DNA from 2 places in the Cellulomonas sp. P1_G12_2 genome. Region 2 is predicted to be linked to the other one. Evidence: predicted binding sites of a transcription regulator. Region 2 holds the regulator's gene; the other holds the start of a gene.
What was found. Region 2 encodes HspR, which represses chaperone genes until heat shock. Its sites were predicted from a motif close to AAGTTGAGTCNNNNNGACTCAACTT; they were not measured.

Region 1 (7,306 bases), on a different contig from region 2:
CGGCGGTCGTCGTGAACTTCGGCGCCGGTGCCGGTCCCCTGCTCGACGCGCTCCGCGGTGCCGCGCGCGGGAGGCTCCCGTTCGACCTGCCCCGGTCGATGGCCGCCGTCGAGGCGTCCCGCGAGGACGTCCCGTTCGACACGGCCGACCCGCTGTTCCGGTTCGGGCACGGCCTCACCGTCTGAAGCCGGCACTCGCGTGAAGACTTCGTACCGCCTGGCGTGACGAAGTCTTCACACGAGCGAGGTGCCGCCCTCGTCCCGGTCGCGCTCGTCGAGGACGACGAGCGCGAACCGCCGCAGTCCGCGGAGCCCGCCCACCGCTCGCGCCGCGTTCTGCTCTTGCTGCTGGTCCCGGTCGCGGCGGTCGCCGTGCTGGCCGGCGCTCAGCAGGTGAGCGAGGCCCTCGAACGGGCAGCCGACGCGAGGGTGGCCGCACTGCCGGGCGCGATCGACCCGCTGGGCGACAGCGTCGACGTCGTGTGGCGCTCCGACCCGATCGACCTCCCGCTCGCGTACGGGCTCGTGGCGCAGGGCGCGGTGCACGGCGTCGTCGTCGGCCCGGACGGGTCGCTGACGTACCGGGCCGTCGACCTCGCGACCGGGGCCGAACGGTGGTCCACCGACCTCCGCGGCCCCGACCCGGACCTCGTCGACCCCCTGAACACCAGCCGCACCCGCTGCCAGCCCTGGGGCGCGGACCTCGCCGACCCCACGCAGGTCGTGTGCCTGGTCACCGACGTCTACCTGGGTCGAGCCGGCACGGGCGAGGCGGGCCGCGTCGCCTCGCAGTCGCGGCTGCGCCTGCTCGACCTGGCGGACGGGCACACGCTGGTCGACCGCGCGATCGAACCCGTCGGCTCGATGGCGGTGCTCCCGGGCCTCGTCGCGACCGGCGCCGTGGACGCTGCGAACCACCTGCTCGTCGTGGCGACCGACCCGCTCACCGGGGCGGAGCTCTGGCGGTACCGCGGCGCCGGACCCCTGCCCGGAGCCACCCCGCCGCCCCCGGACGTCGCCGGGGTGGGCGGCCTCGTCTTCGTGGCCACCAGCGCCGCCGACGGCCCGATGCTGCTCTCTGCCACGGGCGAGCGCATCCCGGTCGACGCCGCGACCAACGGCTGGGCGGGGACCGAGCAGGGCTGGCTCACGCTGCAGCGGCTGGAGCCCGGCCGCAACGACCCCGTCACCACCGTGTACCGGCCCGGCGAGCCGCCGGTGGAGGTGGACGGGACGTTGCTCGACCGCAGCGTCGACGACGGCAGCGTGCCGGGCTTGGAGGTGTCGACAGGGCAGGAGTTGTACGGCTGGGACACGAGGACGGGCGCCCGGCGCTGGGAGGCAGACGTGGACGTCGCACCCGCCTTCCGACCGTCGGTCCTGGTGATCGAGGGGGTCGTGTACGTGGCGGGGTTCGACGACATCGTCGCGCTCGACGCGCGGACCGGCGACGTGCGGTGGACGTTCCCGCGACAGGTCGGCAGCTACCGCGGGGAGCTGCTGACCGACGGCGCGCACATCCTGCTCGTCGAGGCGCTCGGCGACGGCTTCGGGACCGCCTACGTGATCATCCTCGACCGGCGCGACGGCAGCTTCGTCCACCGCCTCGCCCTCCCGGCCGGCGTCCGGGACGTCTTCGCCGCGGGGCGCCGGCTCGTCGACGCCGGGCCGCAGGGGATCGCCGGGCTCGGGTGACGGATCAGGTCCCGACCACCAGCCCGGCCTCGCCGCGGTCCACGAGGACCGTGTCGCCGTCCTTGATCTCGCCCGCGAGGATCTGCCGGGCCAGCCGGTCACCGATCTCGCGCTGCACCAGTCGCCGCAGCGGCCGCGCGCCGTACGCGGGGTCGTAGCCCTCGATCGCCAGCCACTCGCGCGCGGCCGGCGAGACCTCGAGCGTGAGCCGGCGGTCCTTCAGACGACGGCCCAGAGCGGCCACCTGGAGCTCCACGATGTGCCCGAGCTCGTCCAGCGAGAGAGGGTCGAAGAGGACCACGTCGTCGAGCCGGTTGAGGAACTCCGGCTTGAACGCGGTCCGCACCGCGGACATGACCGCCTCGCGCTTCTGATCGTCGGACAGGAGAGGGTCCACCAGGAACTGCGAGCCGAGGTTCGACGTGAGCACCAGGATCACGTTGCGGAAGTCGACCGTGCGCCCCTGGCCGTCGGTGAGCCGCCCGTCGTCGAGCACCTGCAGCAGCACGTCGAACACCTCGGGGTGCGCCTTCTCCACCTCGTCGAGCAGGACCACCGAGTACGGCCGGCGGCGGACGGCCTCGGTCAGCTGCCCGCCCTCCTCGTACCCGACGTACCCGGGGGGCGCGCCGACGAGCCGGGCCACCGAGTGCTTCTCGGCGTACTCGGACATGTCGATGCGGACCATGGCGCGCTCGTCGTCGAACAGGAAGTCTGCGAGCGCCTTGGCCAGCTCGGTCTTGCCCACGCCGGTCGGCCCGAGGAACAGGAACGATCCCGTCGGCCGGTCGGGGTCGGACACGCCCGCACGCGCACGGCGGACAGCGTCCGACACCGCGGCGACCGCGGGGCGCTGCCCGATGAGCCGCTCCCCGAGCACGTCCTCCATGCGCAGGAGCTTGGCCGTCTCGCCCTCGAGCAGCCGCCCGGCCGGGATGCCGGTCCACTGCGCGACCACCTCGGCGACCTCGTCGGGCCCGACCTTCTCCGCGATCATCGGCGCCGAGTCGGGCAGGGAGTCGACGGCCTCCTCGTCCGCCTCGGCAAGAGCGATCTGCTCCTGGAGCGCGGGCAGCTCGCCGTACTGGATGCGCGCGGCACCGGCCAGGTCGCCCTCGCGCAGCAGCCGCTCCGCGTCCGAGCGCAGGGCGTCGAGCCGGGCCTTCAGGTCGCCGACCAGGTTGTGCCCGGCCTTCTCCTTCTCCCACCGCGCGGTCAGCGACGCGAGGTCCTCGCGCCGGTCGGCCAGATCTGCCCGCAGGCGCTGCAGCCGGTCCGCCGAGGCGGGGTCGTCGGACTCGCTGAGCACGACCTCCTCCATCTCGAGCCGGGTCACGGCGCGCTGCAGCTCGTCGATCTCGATCGGCGACGAGTCCAGCTCCATTCGCAGGCGGGACGCGGCCTCGTCGACCAGGTCGATGGCCTTGTCGGGGAGCTGGCGGCCGGTGATGTAGCGGTCGGAGAGGGCGGCCGCGGCGACCAGGGCGGAGTCGGCGATGGTGACCTTGTGGTGCGCTTCGTACCGCTCCTTGAGCCCGCGCAGGATGGCGACGGTGTCCTCCACCGAGGGCTCGCCGACGAACACCTGCTGGAACCGCCGCTCCAGCGCGGGGTCCTTCTCGATGCGCTCGCGGTACTCGTCGAGCGTGGTGGCACCGACCAGGCGCAGCTCGCCGCGGGCCAGCATGGGCTTGAGCATGTTGCCCGCGTCCATGGCGCCCTCGGAGCCGGCACCCGCACCGACGACCGTGTGCAGCTCGTCGATGAACGTGATCACCTCGCCGTTCGAGCCGGTGATCTCCGCCAGCACGGCCTTGAGCCGCTCCTCGAACTCGCCGCGGTACTTGGCGCCGGCCACCATGGCGGCCAGGTCGAGCGCCACGAGCTTCTTGCCGCGGAGCGACTCGGGCACGTCACCGGCGACGATGCGCTGGGCGAGCCCCTCGACGACGGCGGTCTTGCCGACGCCGGGCTCGCCGATGAGGACGGGGTTGTTCTTGGTGCGGCGCGACAGCACCTGCACGACGCGGCGGATCTCGGCGTCGCGGCCGATCACCGGGTCGAGCTTGCCGTCACGGGCGCGCTGGGTCAGGTCCATGCCGTACTGCTCGAGCGCCTTGTACGTGCCCTCGGGGTTGGGCGTCGTGACCCGCGCCGAACCGCGGACCGCGGGCAGCGCTGCCGCGAGCGCGTCCCGGGACGCGCCCTGCGCGCGCAGGGCTTCGGCCACACCGGACTGGCCGGTGGCGAGGCCGAGCAGCAGGTGCTCGGTGGAGATGTAGTCGTCGCCGAGCGAGCGCGCCTCGGAGGACGCCGCCTCCAGCGCGGTCGACGTGGCGCGCGATGCCGAGGGCTGCGCGACGGTGGAGCCGCTGCTGGACGGGAGGTTCACCAGCATGGCCCGGACGGCCCGGCCGAGCGCACCGCGGTCCGCGCCGACGGCGTCGAGCAGGCCGTTGGCGACGCCGCCCTCCTGCTGCAGGAGCGCGTTCAGCACGTGTGCGGGCTCGAGCTGCGGGTTGCCGGCGGCCGATGCCTGCTGGATGGCGTCGCCCAGGGCCTCCTGGGACCGGGTGGTGAACTTGTCGTCCACGTGACCTCCTTGTGTGTCGAGTCTGCTCTTCGCAACCGCGGCCAGAGTTGAGTCTATTCCGCTCAAGTCTGGAAGCCACCTCGGCAGGTTCGCTCGTGCGACGATCACGCCATGACCGACGACGTGCTCGGGCCCGGCTGGACTGCTCAGACGCTGCCGCTGCGGCCCGACGGCCGCACCCCCGATCCCGTCGCCACCCTCGTCCACCGCACCGGATCACCCAGCCGACGCGCCCTGCTCTACGTGCACGGGTTCGTCGACTACTTCTTCCACACGCACGTCGGTGACGCGCTCGCGGCCCACGGCTACGACGTCTACGCGCTCGACCTGCGCGACTTCGGGCGCTCGATCCGCGACGGTCGGCCGCCCAACCACGTCACCGACCTGGGCGCGTACGCCGAGGAGATCGACGCCGCCGTCCGGATCATCCGCGCCGACCACGACGAGGTCGTCCTGCTGGGTCACTCGATGGGCGGGCTGGTCACGTCCCTGTGGGCGGACGCCCGCCGGGGCGAGCACCTCATCGACGCGCTAGTGCTCAACAGCCCGTGGCTCGACCTGCGCGGCTCGTGGTTCGAGCGCACGGTGTTCACCGCCGTGCTCGACGGCGTCGGCAGGGTCGCCCCGGACGTCGTCGTCGGCAAGATCGGTCCGTTCTACGGGCGCGCCCTGCACGAGGGCACCGGCGGGGAGTGGTCGTACGACCTCGCGTGGAAGCCTCACGACGGCTTCCCGGCCCGCGCCGGGTTCGCCCGGACCATCCGGCGCGGCCACGCGCGCGTCGCCCGCGGCCTGGACATCGACGTGCCGGTCCTCGTCCTGGCCTCCGACGCCTCCGGCCCCGACGACGTCTGGCACGACGCCCTGCTGACCACGGACTCGGTGCTGGACGTCGCGGACATGAAGCGGCTAGCACCCAACCTCGGCCCGGACGTCACCTACGTCGAGATCCCCGGCGGCACCCACGACCTGGCGCTGTCCCCCAGGCCCACCCGCGACACGTACGTCGCCGAGGTGCTCAGGTTCCTGGACGCGCGTCTGGGCTGACCGGGTCCATCAGCGGCGGGCGGTTGGTGACCACCAGCCACGCTGCGAGCGTGGCGAGCACCAACCCGACCAGCAGCGACACCTGCGGCACCACCGCGACCGCCATGAACAGGCTCAGCCAGCCGTTGCGGGTGGCGGCGACGACGATGCCGACCACGGCCGCCCCGACCGCGAGCGCCAGGGGCACCGCGTCCCACGCGGAGTGCACGGCGAACCCGAGCGCGACGCCGACGAACAGCGCGGGGAAGATGCGTCCGCCACGGAAGCCGGACGTGGCGGCGACCAGCAGCGCGGCCAGCTTGATGCCGGCCAGGGCCAGGAAGCCGAGTGCGGTCGTGGTGGCAGCCAGGCCGGGCAGCTCCTGCATCTGCGACAGCCCCTTGAACAGGGTCACCTCGCCGCCGAGCGCGCCGAGCAGGCCCAGCAGCAGACCCCCGGCCGTGAGCATGAGGACCGGGTGGCCGATCCGCAGGAACAGGCGGTGCATCGGCACGAAGAGGTACACGGCGACCAGGCCGACCGCGGCGGCGCCGACGGCGATGACGATCGCGTAGCCGAGGTCCTCCAGGCCGCCGTAGGTGTACGCGGGGACGTCGACGGACAGGTCCAGGTCCTCCAGCTGCAGCATGGTGAGCGCCCCGGCGGTCGCCGCGACCAGAGGAGCGAACAGCCGGTCCCACAGCGGGATGCGGCGGTCGCCCGCATCCAGCTCCGAGAGCAGCAGCGCGGCCGCGACGGGCGTGCCGAACATCGCGCCGATCGTGCCGGACACCGCGATGGCCAGCCACATGGTGGTCTTGACCTTCGGCAGGAAGCGCAGCCCGAGAGCCACCGCCAGTCCCACGTTGATCCCGATGATCGGGTTCTCCGGCCCGAGGCTCACCCCGCCCGCGAGCATGAGGACCAGGGCGAGCGCCAGCCCCGGCAGCACCCGCAGGCCCAGAGGCGCGGCGACCAGCTCCTGCGTGGCCGGGTCCGGACCCGCGTGCCCCGGCACGTAGCGGATGACGAGCCCGATGAGCAGACCGATCGCGGTGAGCACCCCGATGATCCAGAGCGCGGAGTTGGAGTCCACGCCGAGCGCCGCGCTCAGGTCGTCCCAGATCCAGCCCTCGAGCAGCTTGGCCAGCCAGCTGAGCGCGAAGAGCGTGAGCGCGCAGCCGATCCCGACGACCGCCGCGGGCACGGCGAGCCGCAGCAGGCTCAGGACCGGCACCCGGAACTCCTGCTCGGTCGCCATGTCAGAGGCCCGCGTCCTGGGGCTCGGACAGGGAGAGCGTCGCGCCGACCACCGCGGGCGTCGCCGAGATCCGCCGCTCCAGCGACGCGAGCACGTGCGACGCGTCGTCCTCGGCCATGTTGCCCGCCAGGTCGACGGCACCCACCAGGTAGATCTGCCGCGCGCCGACGAACTCGAGCCGGAGCTCGGTGACCCGGTCGACCTCGGGGAGCTCCAGCAGCGCCCGGACGGCCGCGGCCTGCAGGCTCGGGTCCACCGCCTGGCCGACGAGGAACCGCCGGTTGCGGTCGATGAGCACCACCGCGACCACGGCCAGCAGCACCCCGACGAGGATCGAGCCCACCGCGTCCGGGACAGGCGAGCCCGTCACCTGGTGCAGCGCGATGCCGACGAAGGCGATGAGGATGCCGACGAGCGCCGCCGCGTCCTCGAAGAACACCGCCCGCACGGTCGGGTCCGACGTCTCGAGCACGTGCTCGAGCACGTCCCGGTCCTGCCGGGCGGCGGCACGCTTCACCTGCCGTGACGCCTGCACGAACGAGATCCCCTCCAGCACCGCCGAGACCGCCAGCACCACGTACGCGATGACGAAGTCGCTGGCCGGCTCCGGGTGGATCAGCTCCTGGATGCCGTGCGTGATCGACACCCCGGCGCCCACCGCGAACAGCCCGATCGCCGCGAACAGCGACCACACGTACACCTCGCGGCCGTAGCCGAGCGGGTGCGTCGGGT
Region 2 (7,306 bases):
GACTTCCTGGTCTCCGAGGTGAAGAACTCCACGGGCGTCGACCTGGCCAAGGACAAGATCGCCGTGCAGCGTCTGCGCGAGGCGGCGGAGCAGGCCAAGAAGGAGCTCTCGTCCGCGACGAGCACCAACATCTCGCTGCAGTACCTGTCCATGAGCGAGAACGGCCCGGTCCACCTGGACACCAAGCTCACGCGTGCGCAGTTCCAGCAGATGACGCAGGACCTGCTCGACCGCACCAAGGAGCCGTTCCGGTCCGTCATCCGTGACGCCGGAATCCAGCTGTCCGCGATCGACCACATCGTGCTCGTCGGCGGCTCCACCCGTATGCCGGCCGTCAGCGAGGTCGTCAAGGAGCTGACCGGCGGCAAGGAGCCCAACAAGGGCGTCAACCCGGACGAGGTCGTCGCCGTCGGTGCCGCTCTGCAGGCCGGCGTCATGAAGGGCGACCGCAAGGACGTCCTGCTCATCGACGTCACCCCGCTGAGCCTCGGCATCGAGACCAAGGGCGGCGTGATGACCAAGCTCATCGAGCGCAACACGGCCATCCCGACCAAGCGCTCGGAGATCTTCTCGACGGCCGAGGACAACCAGCCGTCCGTGCTGATCCAGGTGTTCCAGGGCGAGCGTGAGTTCGCGCGGGACAACAAGCCGCTCGGCACGTTCGAGCTGACCGGGATCGCGCCCGCGCCGCGTGGTGTGCCGCAGATCGAGGTCACGTTCGACATCGACGCCAACGGCATCGTGCACGTGTCCGCCAAGGACCGCGGCACCAACAAGGAGCAGTCGATGACGATCACCGGCGGCTCGGCCCTCCCCAAGGAGGACATCGAGCGCATGGTGCGCGAGGCCGAGGAGCACGCCGCCGAGGACAAGGCGCGTCGCGAGGAGGCCGAGACCCGCAACTCCGCCGAGCAGCTCGTCTACTCGACCGAGAAGCTGCTGGTCGACAACGCCGACAAGCTGCCCGACGACGTCAAGACCGAGGTCCAGGCCGCGGTCGGCGAGCTCAAGACGGCGCTGGCGGGCACGGACATCGACGCGGTCAAGGCCAAGCACTCGGCCCTGCTCGCGGCGAGCCAGAAGATCGGCGAGGCGATCTACTCCGCCGAGAACATGGCGGGCGCTGCGCCGGCCGACGAGCAGCCTGCGGCTGACACGTCGTCCGACGAGGACGTCGTGGACGCCGAGATCGTCGACGACGAGGACGAGGCGGCATCGAAGTGACGTCCGGGACCGAGGACGCCGACGGCGACCTGACGCCCGAGGAGCAGATCCTCGCCGACGCGGAGTCCATCGCGGCCTCCGCCGAGGAGGAGGTCGTCCTCGAGGGTCTCGTCGAGGCGGAGAAGCTCGCCGCCGAGCGTCTGGACGAGCTCCAGCGCTCCAAGGCGGCGTACTACAACCTCGAGCAGCAGTACTCCGGGTTCGTGAAGCGGTCGAAGGCCGACGCCCTCGCCGCCCACGACCGCGGCGTGCACGAGATCGTCGAGGCGCTGATCCCGGTGCTGGACGACATCGAGCTGGCTCGCCAGCACGGTGACCTCACCGGACCGTTCCTGCCCATCGCGGAGAAGCTCGACGCGACCCTCGGTCGCTTCGGGGTGACCCGCTACGGCGCGGTCGGCGAGCCGTTCGACCCCGCGATCCACGAGGCGCTCATGCACTCGCACGCCCCGGACGTCTCGGAGTCGACCGTGCAGATGGTGCTCCAGCCGGGGTACCGCACGCCCGACCGGATCATCCGGGCGGCCCGCGTCGCGGTCGTGGACCCCGAGGCGTAGAACACGGGTAGCGTCCGGGCAACGAGCAGGTCGTTGCCCGGACGCTGCTCCACAGACTCAAGGAAGGAGGCGGCGTGACCGGACAGGATTGGCTCGAGAAGGACTTCTACTCCGTCCTCGGCGTGCCCAAGGATGCCGACGCCGCCACCATCAAGAAGGCGTACCGCAAGCTCGCGCGCCAGATGCACCCGGACCACAACCCGGGCGACGCCAAGGCTGAGGCCCGGTTCAAGGACGTCGGCGAGGCCTACGCGGTCCTGTCCGACACCGAGCAGCGCGGCCAGTACGACCAGCTGCGCGCCATGGCGGGCGGCCCGCGGTTCACGTCGGGCGGTCGCGGCGGCGCGGGGTTCGAGGACGTCTTCGGTGGCATGTTCGGCGGTCAGCAGGGCGGCGGTCGCGTCCGCTACACCAACGCCCCCGGTGGTGCGTCGGGGTTCGAGGACATCCTCGGCGGGCTGTTCGGCAACGCGGGTGGCGGGTTCGCCCCCGGCCCGCAGCAGGGTGCCGACCTGGCCACCAGCGCGACGCTCCCGTTCCGGCAGGCCGTGGAGGGATCGACCGTCTCGCTCGTGGTCGAGGGCCGGACCGTGAACGCCCGCATCCCCGCCGGCGTCCGCGACGGCCAGAAGATCCGGCTGCGTGGCAAGGGCCGACCCGGTGACCGTGGCGCCCCCGCGGGCGACCTGGTGATCACCGTGCGCGTCACACCGCACCCCGTCTTCTCCCTCGACGGCGACAACCTGCGCATCACCGTGCCCGTGGCCTTCGACGAGGCCGCCCTGGGCGCGACGATCGAGGTGCCGACGCTCGACGGGTCCACCGTCCGCGTCCGCGTGCCCGAGGGCACCCCGTCCGGGCGTGTCCTGCGCGTCAAGGGCAAGGGTGTCCCCGGCACCAAGGGCGACCTGCTGACCACCGTCCAGGTCGTCGTGCCCCAGCGGCTCAACGCCGCCGCCCGCGAGGCCGTCCAGGCGTTCGGCATCGCGACGTCCGGTGAGGACGTGCGCGCGGACCTGCTCGCCGCGGCGAAGAAGTAGCCATGGCCGGCGAGGACGCCAAGGTGTACGTCATCTCGGTCGCCGCCGAGCTGGCCGGCATGCACCCGCAGACCCTGCGCCAGTACGACCGCCTCGGCCTGGTCAGCCCCAGCCGCGCGAGCGGCCGCGGCCGCCGGTACTCCCTGCGGGACATCGCGACCCTGCGCGAGGTGCAACGGCTGTCGCAGGACGAGGGCGTCAACCTGGCGGGGATCAAGCGGATCCTCGAGCTCGAGGCGGAGCTCGAGGGGCTGAAGCGGCAGATCGAGTACCTGCGCGCGTTCGTCGACCCCGGCCGCCGCGTCTTCACGGCGGACCCGCGCGGCGACGTGGTCGCGGTCAACCGCACGGCCAACCGCCTCCGCCGCCCGACGACGACGACCGACCGCGCAGCAGTAGTCCTCTGGCGCCCCAGCTCCCGCTGACCCCCACCGCAACGTCCGCACTCGATGGGCCTGGAGCCCACACGAGCGCGGACGTCCCGCACCACCACCCAGCAACGTCCGCACTCGAGCGCCCTGGAGCCTCCTCGAGTGCGGACGTCCGCGCATCCGGTTGCGGGAGCGCTCGAATCTGCGGACCCCAGCTCTCGACGCCCGCAGCGTCCGCGCGTTCGGTCGTCCAGGCACTCGAATCTGCGGACGTCCGAGGAGCCACGTCGTCGCGGGTGGCCATAGGGCACCGCGGGTCGGCTGCCTACACTCGGCGCCGTGACGATCGATCTCGGCATTGACCTCGACCGCGCCCGCCGTGACACGCCCGGCGTCGAGCACGTCGCCCACCTCAACAACGCCGGCGGAGCCCTGCGCCCCCGCGTTGTGACGGACACGGTGGTCGCGCACCTGCGGCGCGAGGCGGAGATCGGTCCGTACGAGGCGGAGGCCGAGTCGGAGGACCGCGTCGCGGCGGTGTACGGCTCGGTCGCGCGGCTGATCCACGCGCAGCCCGACGAGATCGCCCTGGTGCAGAGCGCGACCGCCGCCTGGAACGTGGCGTTCTCGTCGCTGCCGCTCACGCAGGGCCAGCGGATCCTCACGGCGCGCACGGAGTACATCAGCAACGCGATCGCCCTGCTCCAGGCGTGCGAGCGCACGGGCGCCACGCTCGAGATCATCGAGGACGACGAGCACGGGCAGGTGGACCTGGACCAGCTGGAGCGCCGGCTCGACGACGACGTCGCCCTCGTCGCCCTGACGCACATCCCGACCGGGGGAGGTGTCGTGAACCCGGCGGTGGAGGTCGGCGCTCTCACGCGCAAGGCAGGCGTCCCGTTCCTGCTCGACGCGTGCCAGTCGGTCGGCCAGCTCGACGTCGACGTGACCGCCCTCGGCTGCGACCTGCTCGCCGCGACCGGCCGCAAGTTCCTGCGCGGCCCCCGCGGCACCGGCTTCCTCTACGCCTCCCGTGCGATCACCGAGCGGCTGGTCCCGCCCGTCCTCGGCCTCGGCGCGGCCACCTGGTCGTCGCCGACGACCTGGGAGGTGGTCCCGGGCGCCCTGCGGTTCGAGACGTGGGAGCGGTCGATCGCCGACAACCTCGGCCTCGGCGCGGCGGCGGACTACGCGCTCGCGATCGGGCTGCCCGCGATCGAGGAGCGGGTCACCGCGCTCGCGGCACGCCTCCGCGAAGAGCTCGCCCAGACCCTCGGAGTCACCGTGCGTGACAAGGGGGTGCGGCGGTCCGGCATCGTCACCTTCACGGTCGACGGGATGCGTGCCGATGACGTCCGCGCCCGCGTCGCCGCCGCCGGTGTGAACGTGAGCGTCACGCGCATCTCGTCGGCCCAGCTGGACTACGGCGTCCGGGGACTGACGGAGGTCGTCCGCGCGAGCCCGCACTACTACACGTCCGACGACGAGCTCGACCGCCTGCTCGCGGCACTGCGCTGACCCGGACGTCCGAGCATCTGGTCGCTCCAGCGCTCACTTCCTCGGACGTCCCACCGACATGGAGCGTGTCAGCGCCGTGTCGGGGCCCTGTCAGCGGGCTCCTCCAGCCTGGAGCCATGACACACGACCTGGTGATCGAGGCAGAAGGCCTCGTCAAGCACTTCGGTGAGACGAAGGCGCTCCAAGGCGTCGACCTCGCCGTCTCTCGCGGCACCGTCCTCGGCGTGCTCGGCCCCAACGGCGCCGGCAAGACGACTGCGGTCCGCATCCTGTCCACCCTCCTCGTCCCGGACGCCGGCCACGCCCGCATCGGCGGCTTCGACGTGGTCAAGGACGCCGAGCGCGTCCGCCAGTCGATCGGCCTCACGGGCCAGTACGCCTCCGTCGACGAAGACCTGTCCGGCCGGCAGAACCTCGTCCTGTTCGGCACGCTGCTCGATCTGGGAAGGGTCGGCGCCCGCGCCCGCGCCGCCGAGCTGCTCGAGTGGTTCGACCTGACCGCCGCGGCGGACCGGCCCGCCAAGACCTACTCGGGTGGCATGCGTCGCCGCCTCGACCTCGCGGCGAGCCTCGTCGGCCGTCCCGACGTCATCTTCCTCGACGAGCCGACCACCGGCCTGGACCCCTCCAAGCGCGAGGACATGTGGGACGTGGTCCGCTCGCTGGTCACCGACGGATCGACCGTGCTGCTCACCACGCAGTACCTGGAGGAGGCGGACGCGCTGGCCGACGAGATCACGGTCATCGACCATGGTCGGGTCATCGCGCACGACACCCCCGAGGGGCTCAAGCGGATCGTCGGCGGCCAGACCCTCGAGGTGCGCCCGTCCGACCTGAGCCGCATGGCGGAGGCCGCGACCATCCTCGGTCAGGTGACCTCCGGGTCGGCGCCGGAGGAGATCCGCAAGGGCGTCCTCGCGGTCCCCGTGCAGGACGACTCCGCCCTGACCGCCACGGTGTCGCGGCTGGCGAGCGCCGGCATCGGCGTCACCGAGCTGTCCCTGCACCTGCCCAGCCTCGACGAGGTGTTCTTCTCGCTCACCGGCCGCACGGCGTCCGAGGATGACACCACCACCACGAAGGAGGTGGCCTGATGACCACGCTCACCGAGCACCGTTCCCCTCGCGCGGTCCCCACGTCGGCCGCCCCGGTCGCCCGCAAGCCGTTCCCGCTGGTCCGGCACTCCCTGTCGCTGGCCAAGCGGAGCCTGATCAAGACGTGGCGGACGCCCGAGGCTCTGATCGACGTCACGCTCCAGCCGGCGATCTTCCTGGTGATCTTCGTCTACATCTTCGGCGGGGCGGTGGCGGGTGACACCCACACCTACCTGCAGTTCCTGCTGCCGGGCATCCTCGCGCAGACCATCGCGACCGGTGCGATCGCCATCGGGGTCAACCTCAACACCGACCTGGAGAAGGGGATCTTCGACCGGTTCAAGTCGCTGCCCATCCCACGGTCGGCACCCCTGATCGGGGCGGTGCTCGGGGACGTCGTCCGCTACGTGATCGTCACGGTGATGACGCTCGGCATCGGGTACCTGATGGGCTTCCGGATCCTCACCGACCCGTTCAGCGCCGTCGCGGGCTGCCTGCTCGCCGTGGTGTTCGCCCTGTCTCTGTCCTGGGTGTCGGTGTTCGTCGGCATGAAGGTCCGGACCTCCGGCGCGGTGCAGGGGATCATGTTCCTGATCATCATGCCGCTGAGCTTTGCGTCGAACGTGTTCGTCCCGGCGGGCACGCTGCCCAGCTGGATGCAGACGTTCGTGGCGTGGAACCCGCTCACGCACCTGGTCGCCGCGATGCGCGGACTGTTCCTGGGCACGCCGATGGGTGACAGCGTCTACTGGACGCTGGCCTGGTGCGTCGGGCTGGTCGCGGTGTTCCTGCCGCTGGCCATGCGGGCGTACCGCCGCAAGGTCTGACGACGACCGGATCCGGGAGCGACGGCCTCAGATGTCGGCCGTGAGCTCCCGGATCCGGTCGGCCGCGTCCGTCGACGACCGCTCGCGCCACGACGCCAGCAGGTGCTCGCGCTCGTCGTCGTCGCCGAGGGCGCCGGCCAGCGGCCCCTCGATCCCCAGCTGGAAGAGCATGACGAGGTTGGCCCCGAGCCGGACGCCGGCCGCCCACAGCTCGCGGGCGAGCTCGGCGTCGCCGCGGGAGGCCGCCAGCTCGGCGACGCCGAGCCCGAACGACCCCAGCACCGGCATGTCGGTGGTGACCCGCGCGTCGGGCGCGGCGGCGGCGATGAGCGCGACCGCGGTGGCGATCGAGGTGTCCGAGTACGACGGCGTCATGGCGGCCACCCGCAGGTGCACGACGGCGGTGGCCACGCGGAACGCGATGCGCACCTGGGGCACGGTCACGGTCATCGAGGCCACGATCGCCGCGGCGGCCTCCGCGCTGTCGAGTGCCTCCTGAGCCCGCCCGGCCTGGCAGGCGACGTGCGCGAGCCCGAGCAGCGCCTGTGCGGCGTCGACGTCGTCCATCTGCGTCGACGCCGTCACCTCGCGGAGCCGTGTCAGCGCGTCGTCGTCCCCGCCGAGCGCGCGCTGCACGTCGAGCATCACGCGGATGCTCCGGACGTCCTGCATCGC

Region 1: the regulator HspR is predicted to act here: its motif matches at 4,332-4,356, upstream of clpB (ATP-dependent chaperone ClpB).

What each region holds. Positions count from the first base shown of each region.
Region 1 covers NZ_JBFUBX010000001.1:524,542-531,847, reverse strand. Annotated here, with positions in the region: gene AC1DXT_RS02650 (glycoside hydrolase family 3 protein) at 1-185, shown strand, start outside; gene AC1DXT_RS02645 (outer membrane protein assembly factor BamB family protein) at 222-1,694, shown strand; gene clpB (ATP-dependent chaperone ClpB) at 1,699-4,287, opposite strand; gene AC1DXT_RS02635 (alpha/beta hydrolase) at 4,399-5,334, shown strand; gene AC1DXT_RS02630 (ion channel protein) at 5,306-6,574, opposite strand; gene AC1DXT_RS02625 (cation diffusion facilitator family transporter) at 6,576-7,306, opposite strand, start outside.
Region 2 covers NZ_JBFUBX010000006.1:10,828-18,133, reverse strand. Annotated here, with positions in the region: gene dnaK (molecular chaperone DnaK) at 1-1,224, shown strand, start outside; gene grpE (nucleotide exchange factor GrpE) at 1,221-1,781, shown strand; gene AC1DXT_RS16900 (DnaJ C-terminal domain-containing protein) at 1,856-2,821, shown strand; gene AC1DXT_RS16895 (heat shock protein transcriptional repressor HspR) at 2,824-3,246, shown strand; gene AC1DXT_RS16890 (aminotransferase class V-fold PLP-dependent enzyme) at 3,532-4,710, shown strand; gene AC1DXT_RS16885 (ATP-binding cassette domain-containing protein) at 4,827-5,804, shown strand; gene AC1DXT_RS16880 (ABC transporter permease) at 5,804-6,631, shown strand; gene AC1DXT_RS16875 (ATP-binding protein) at 6,659-7,306, opposite strand, start outside.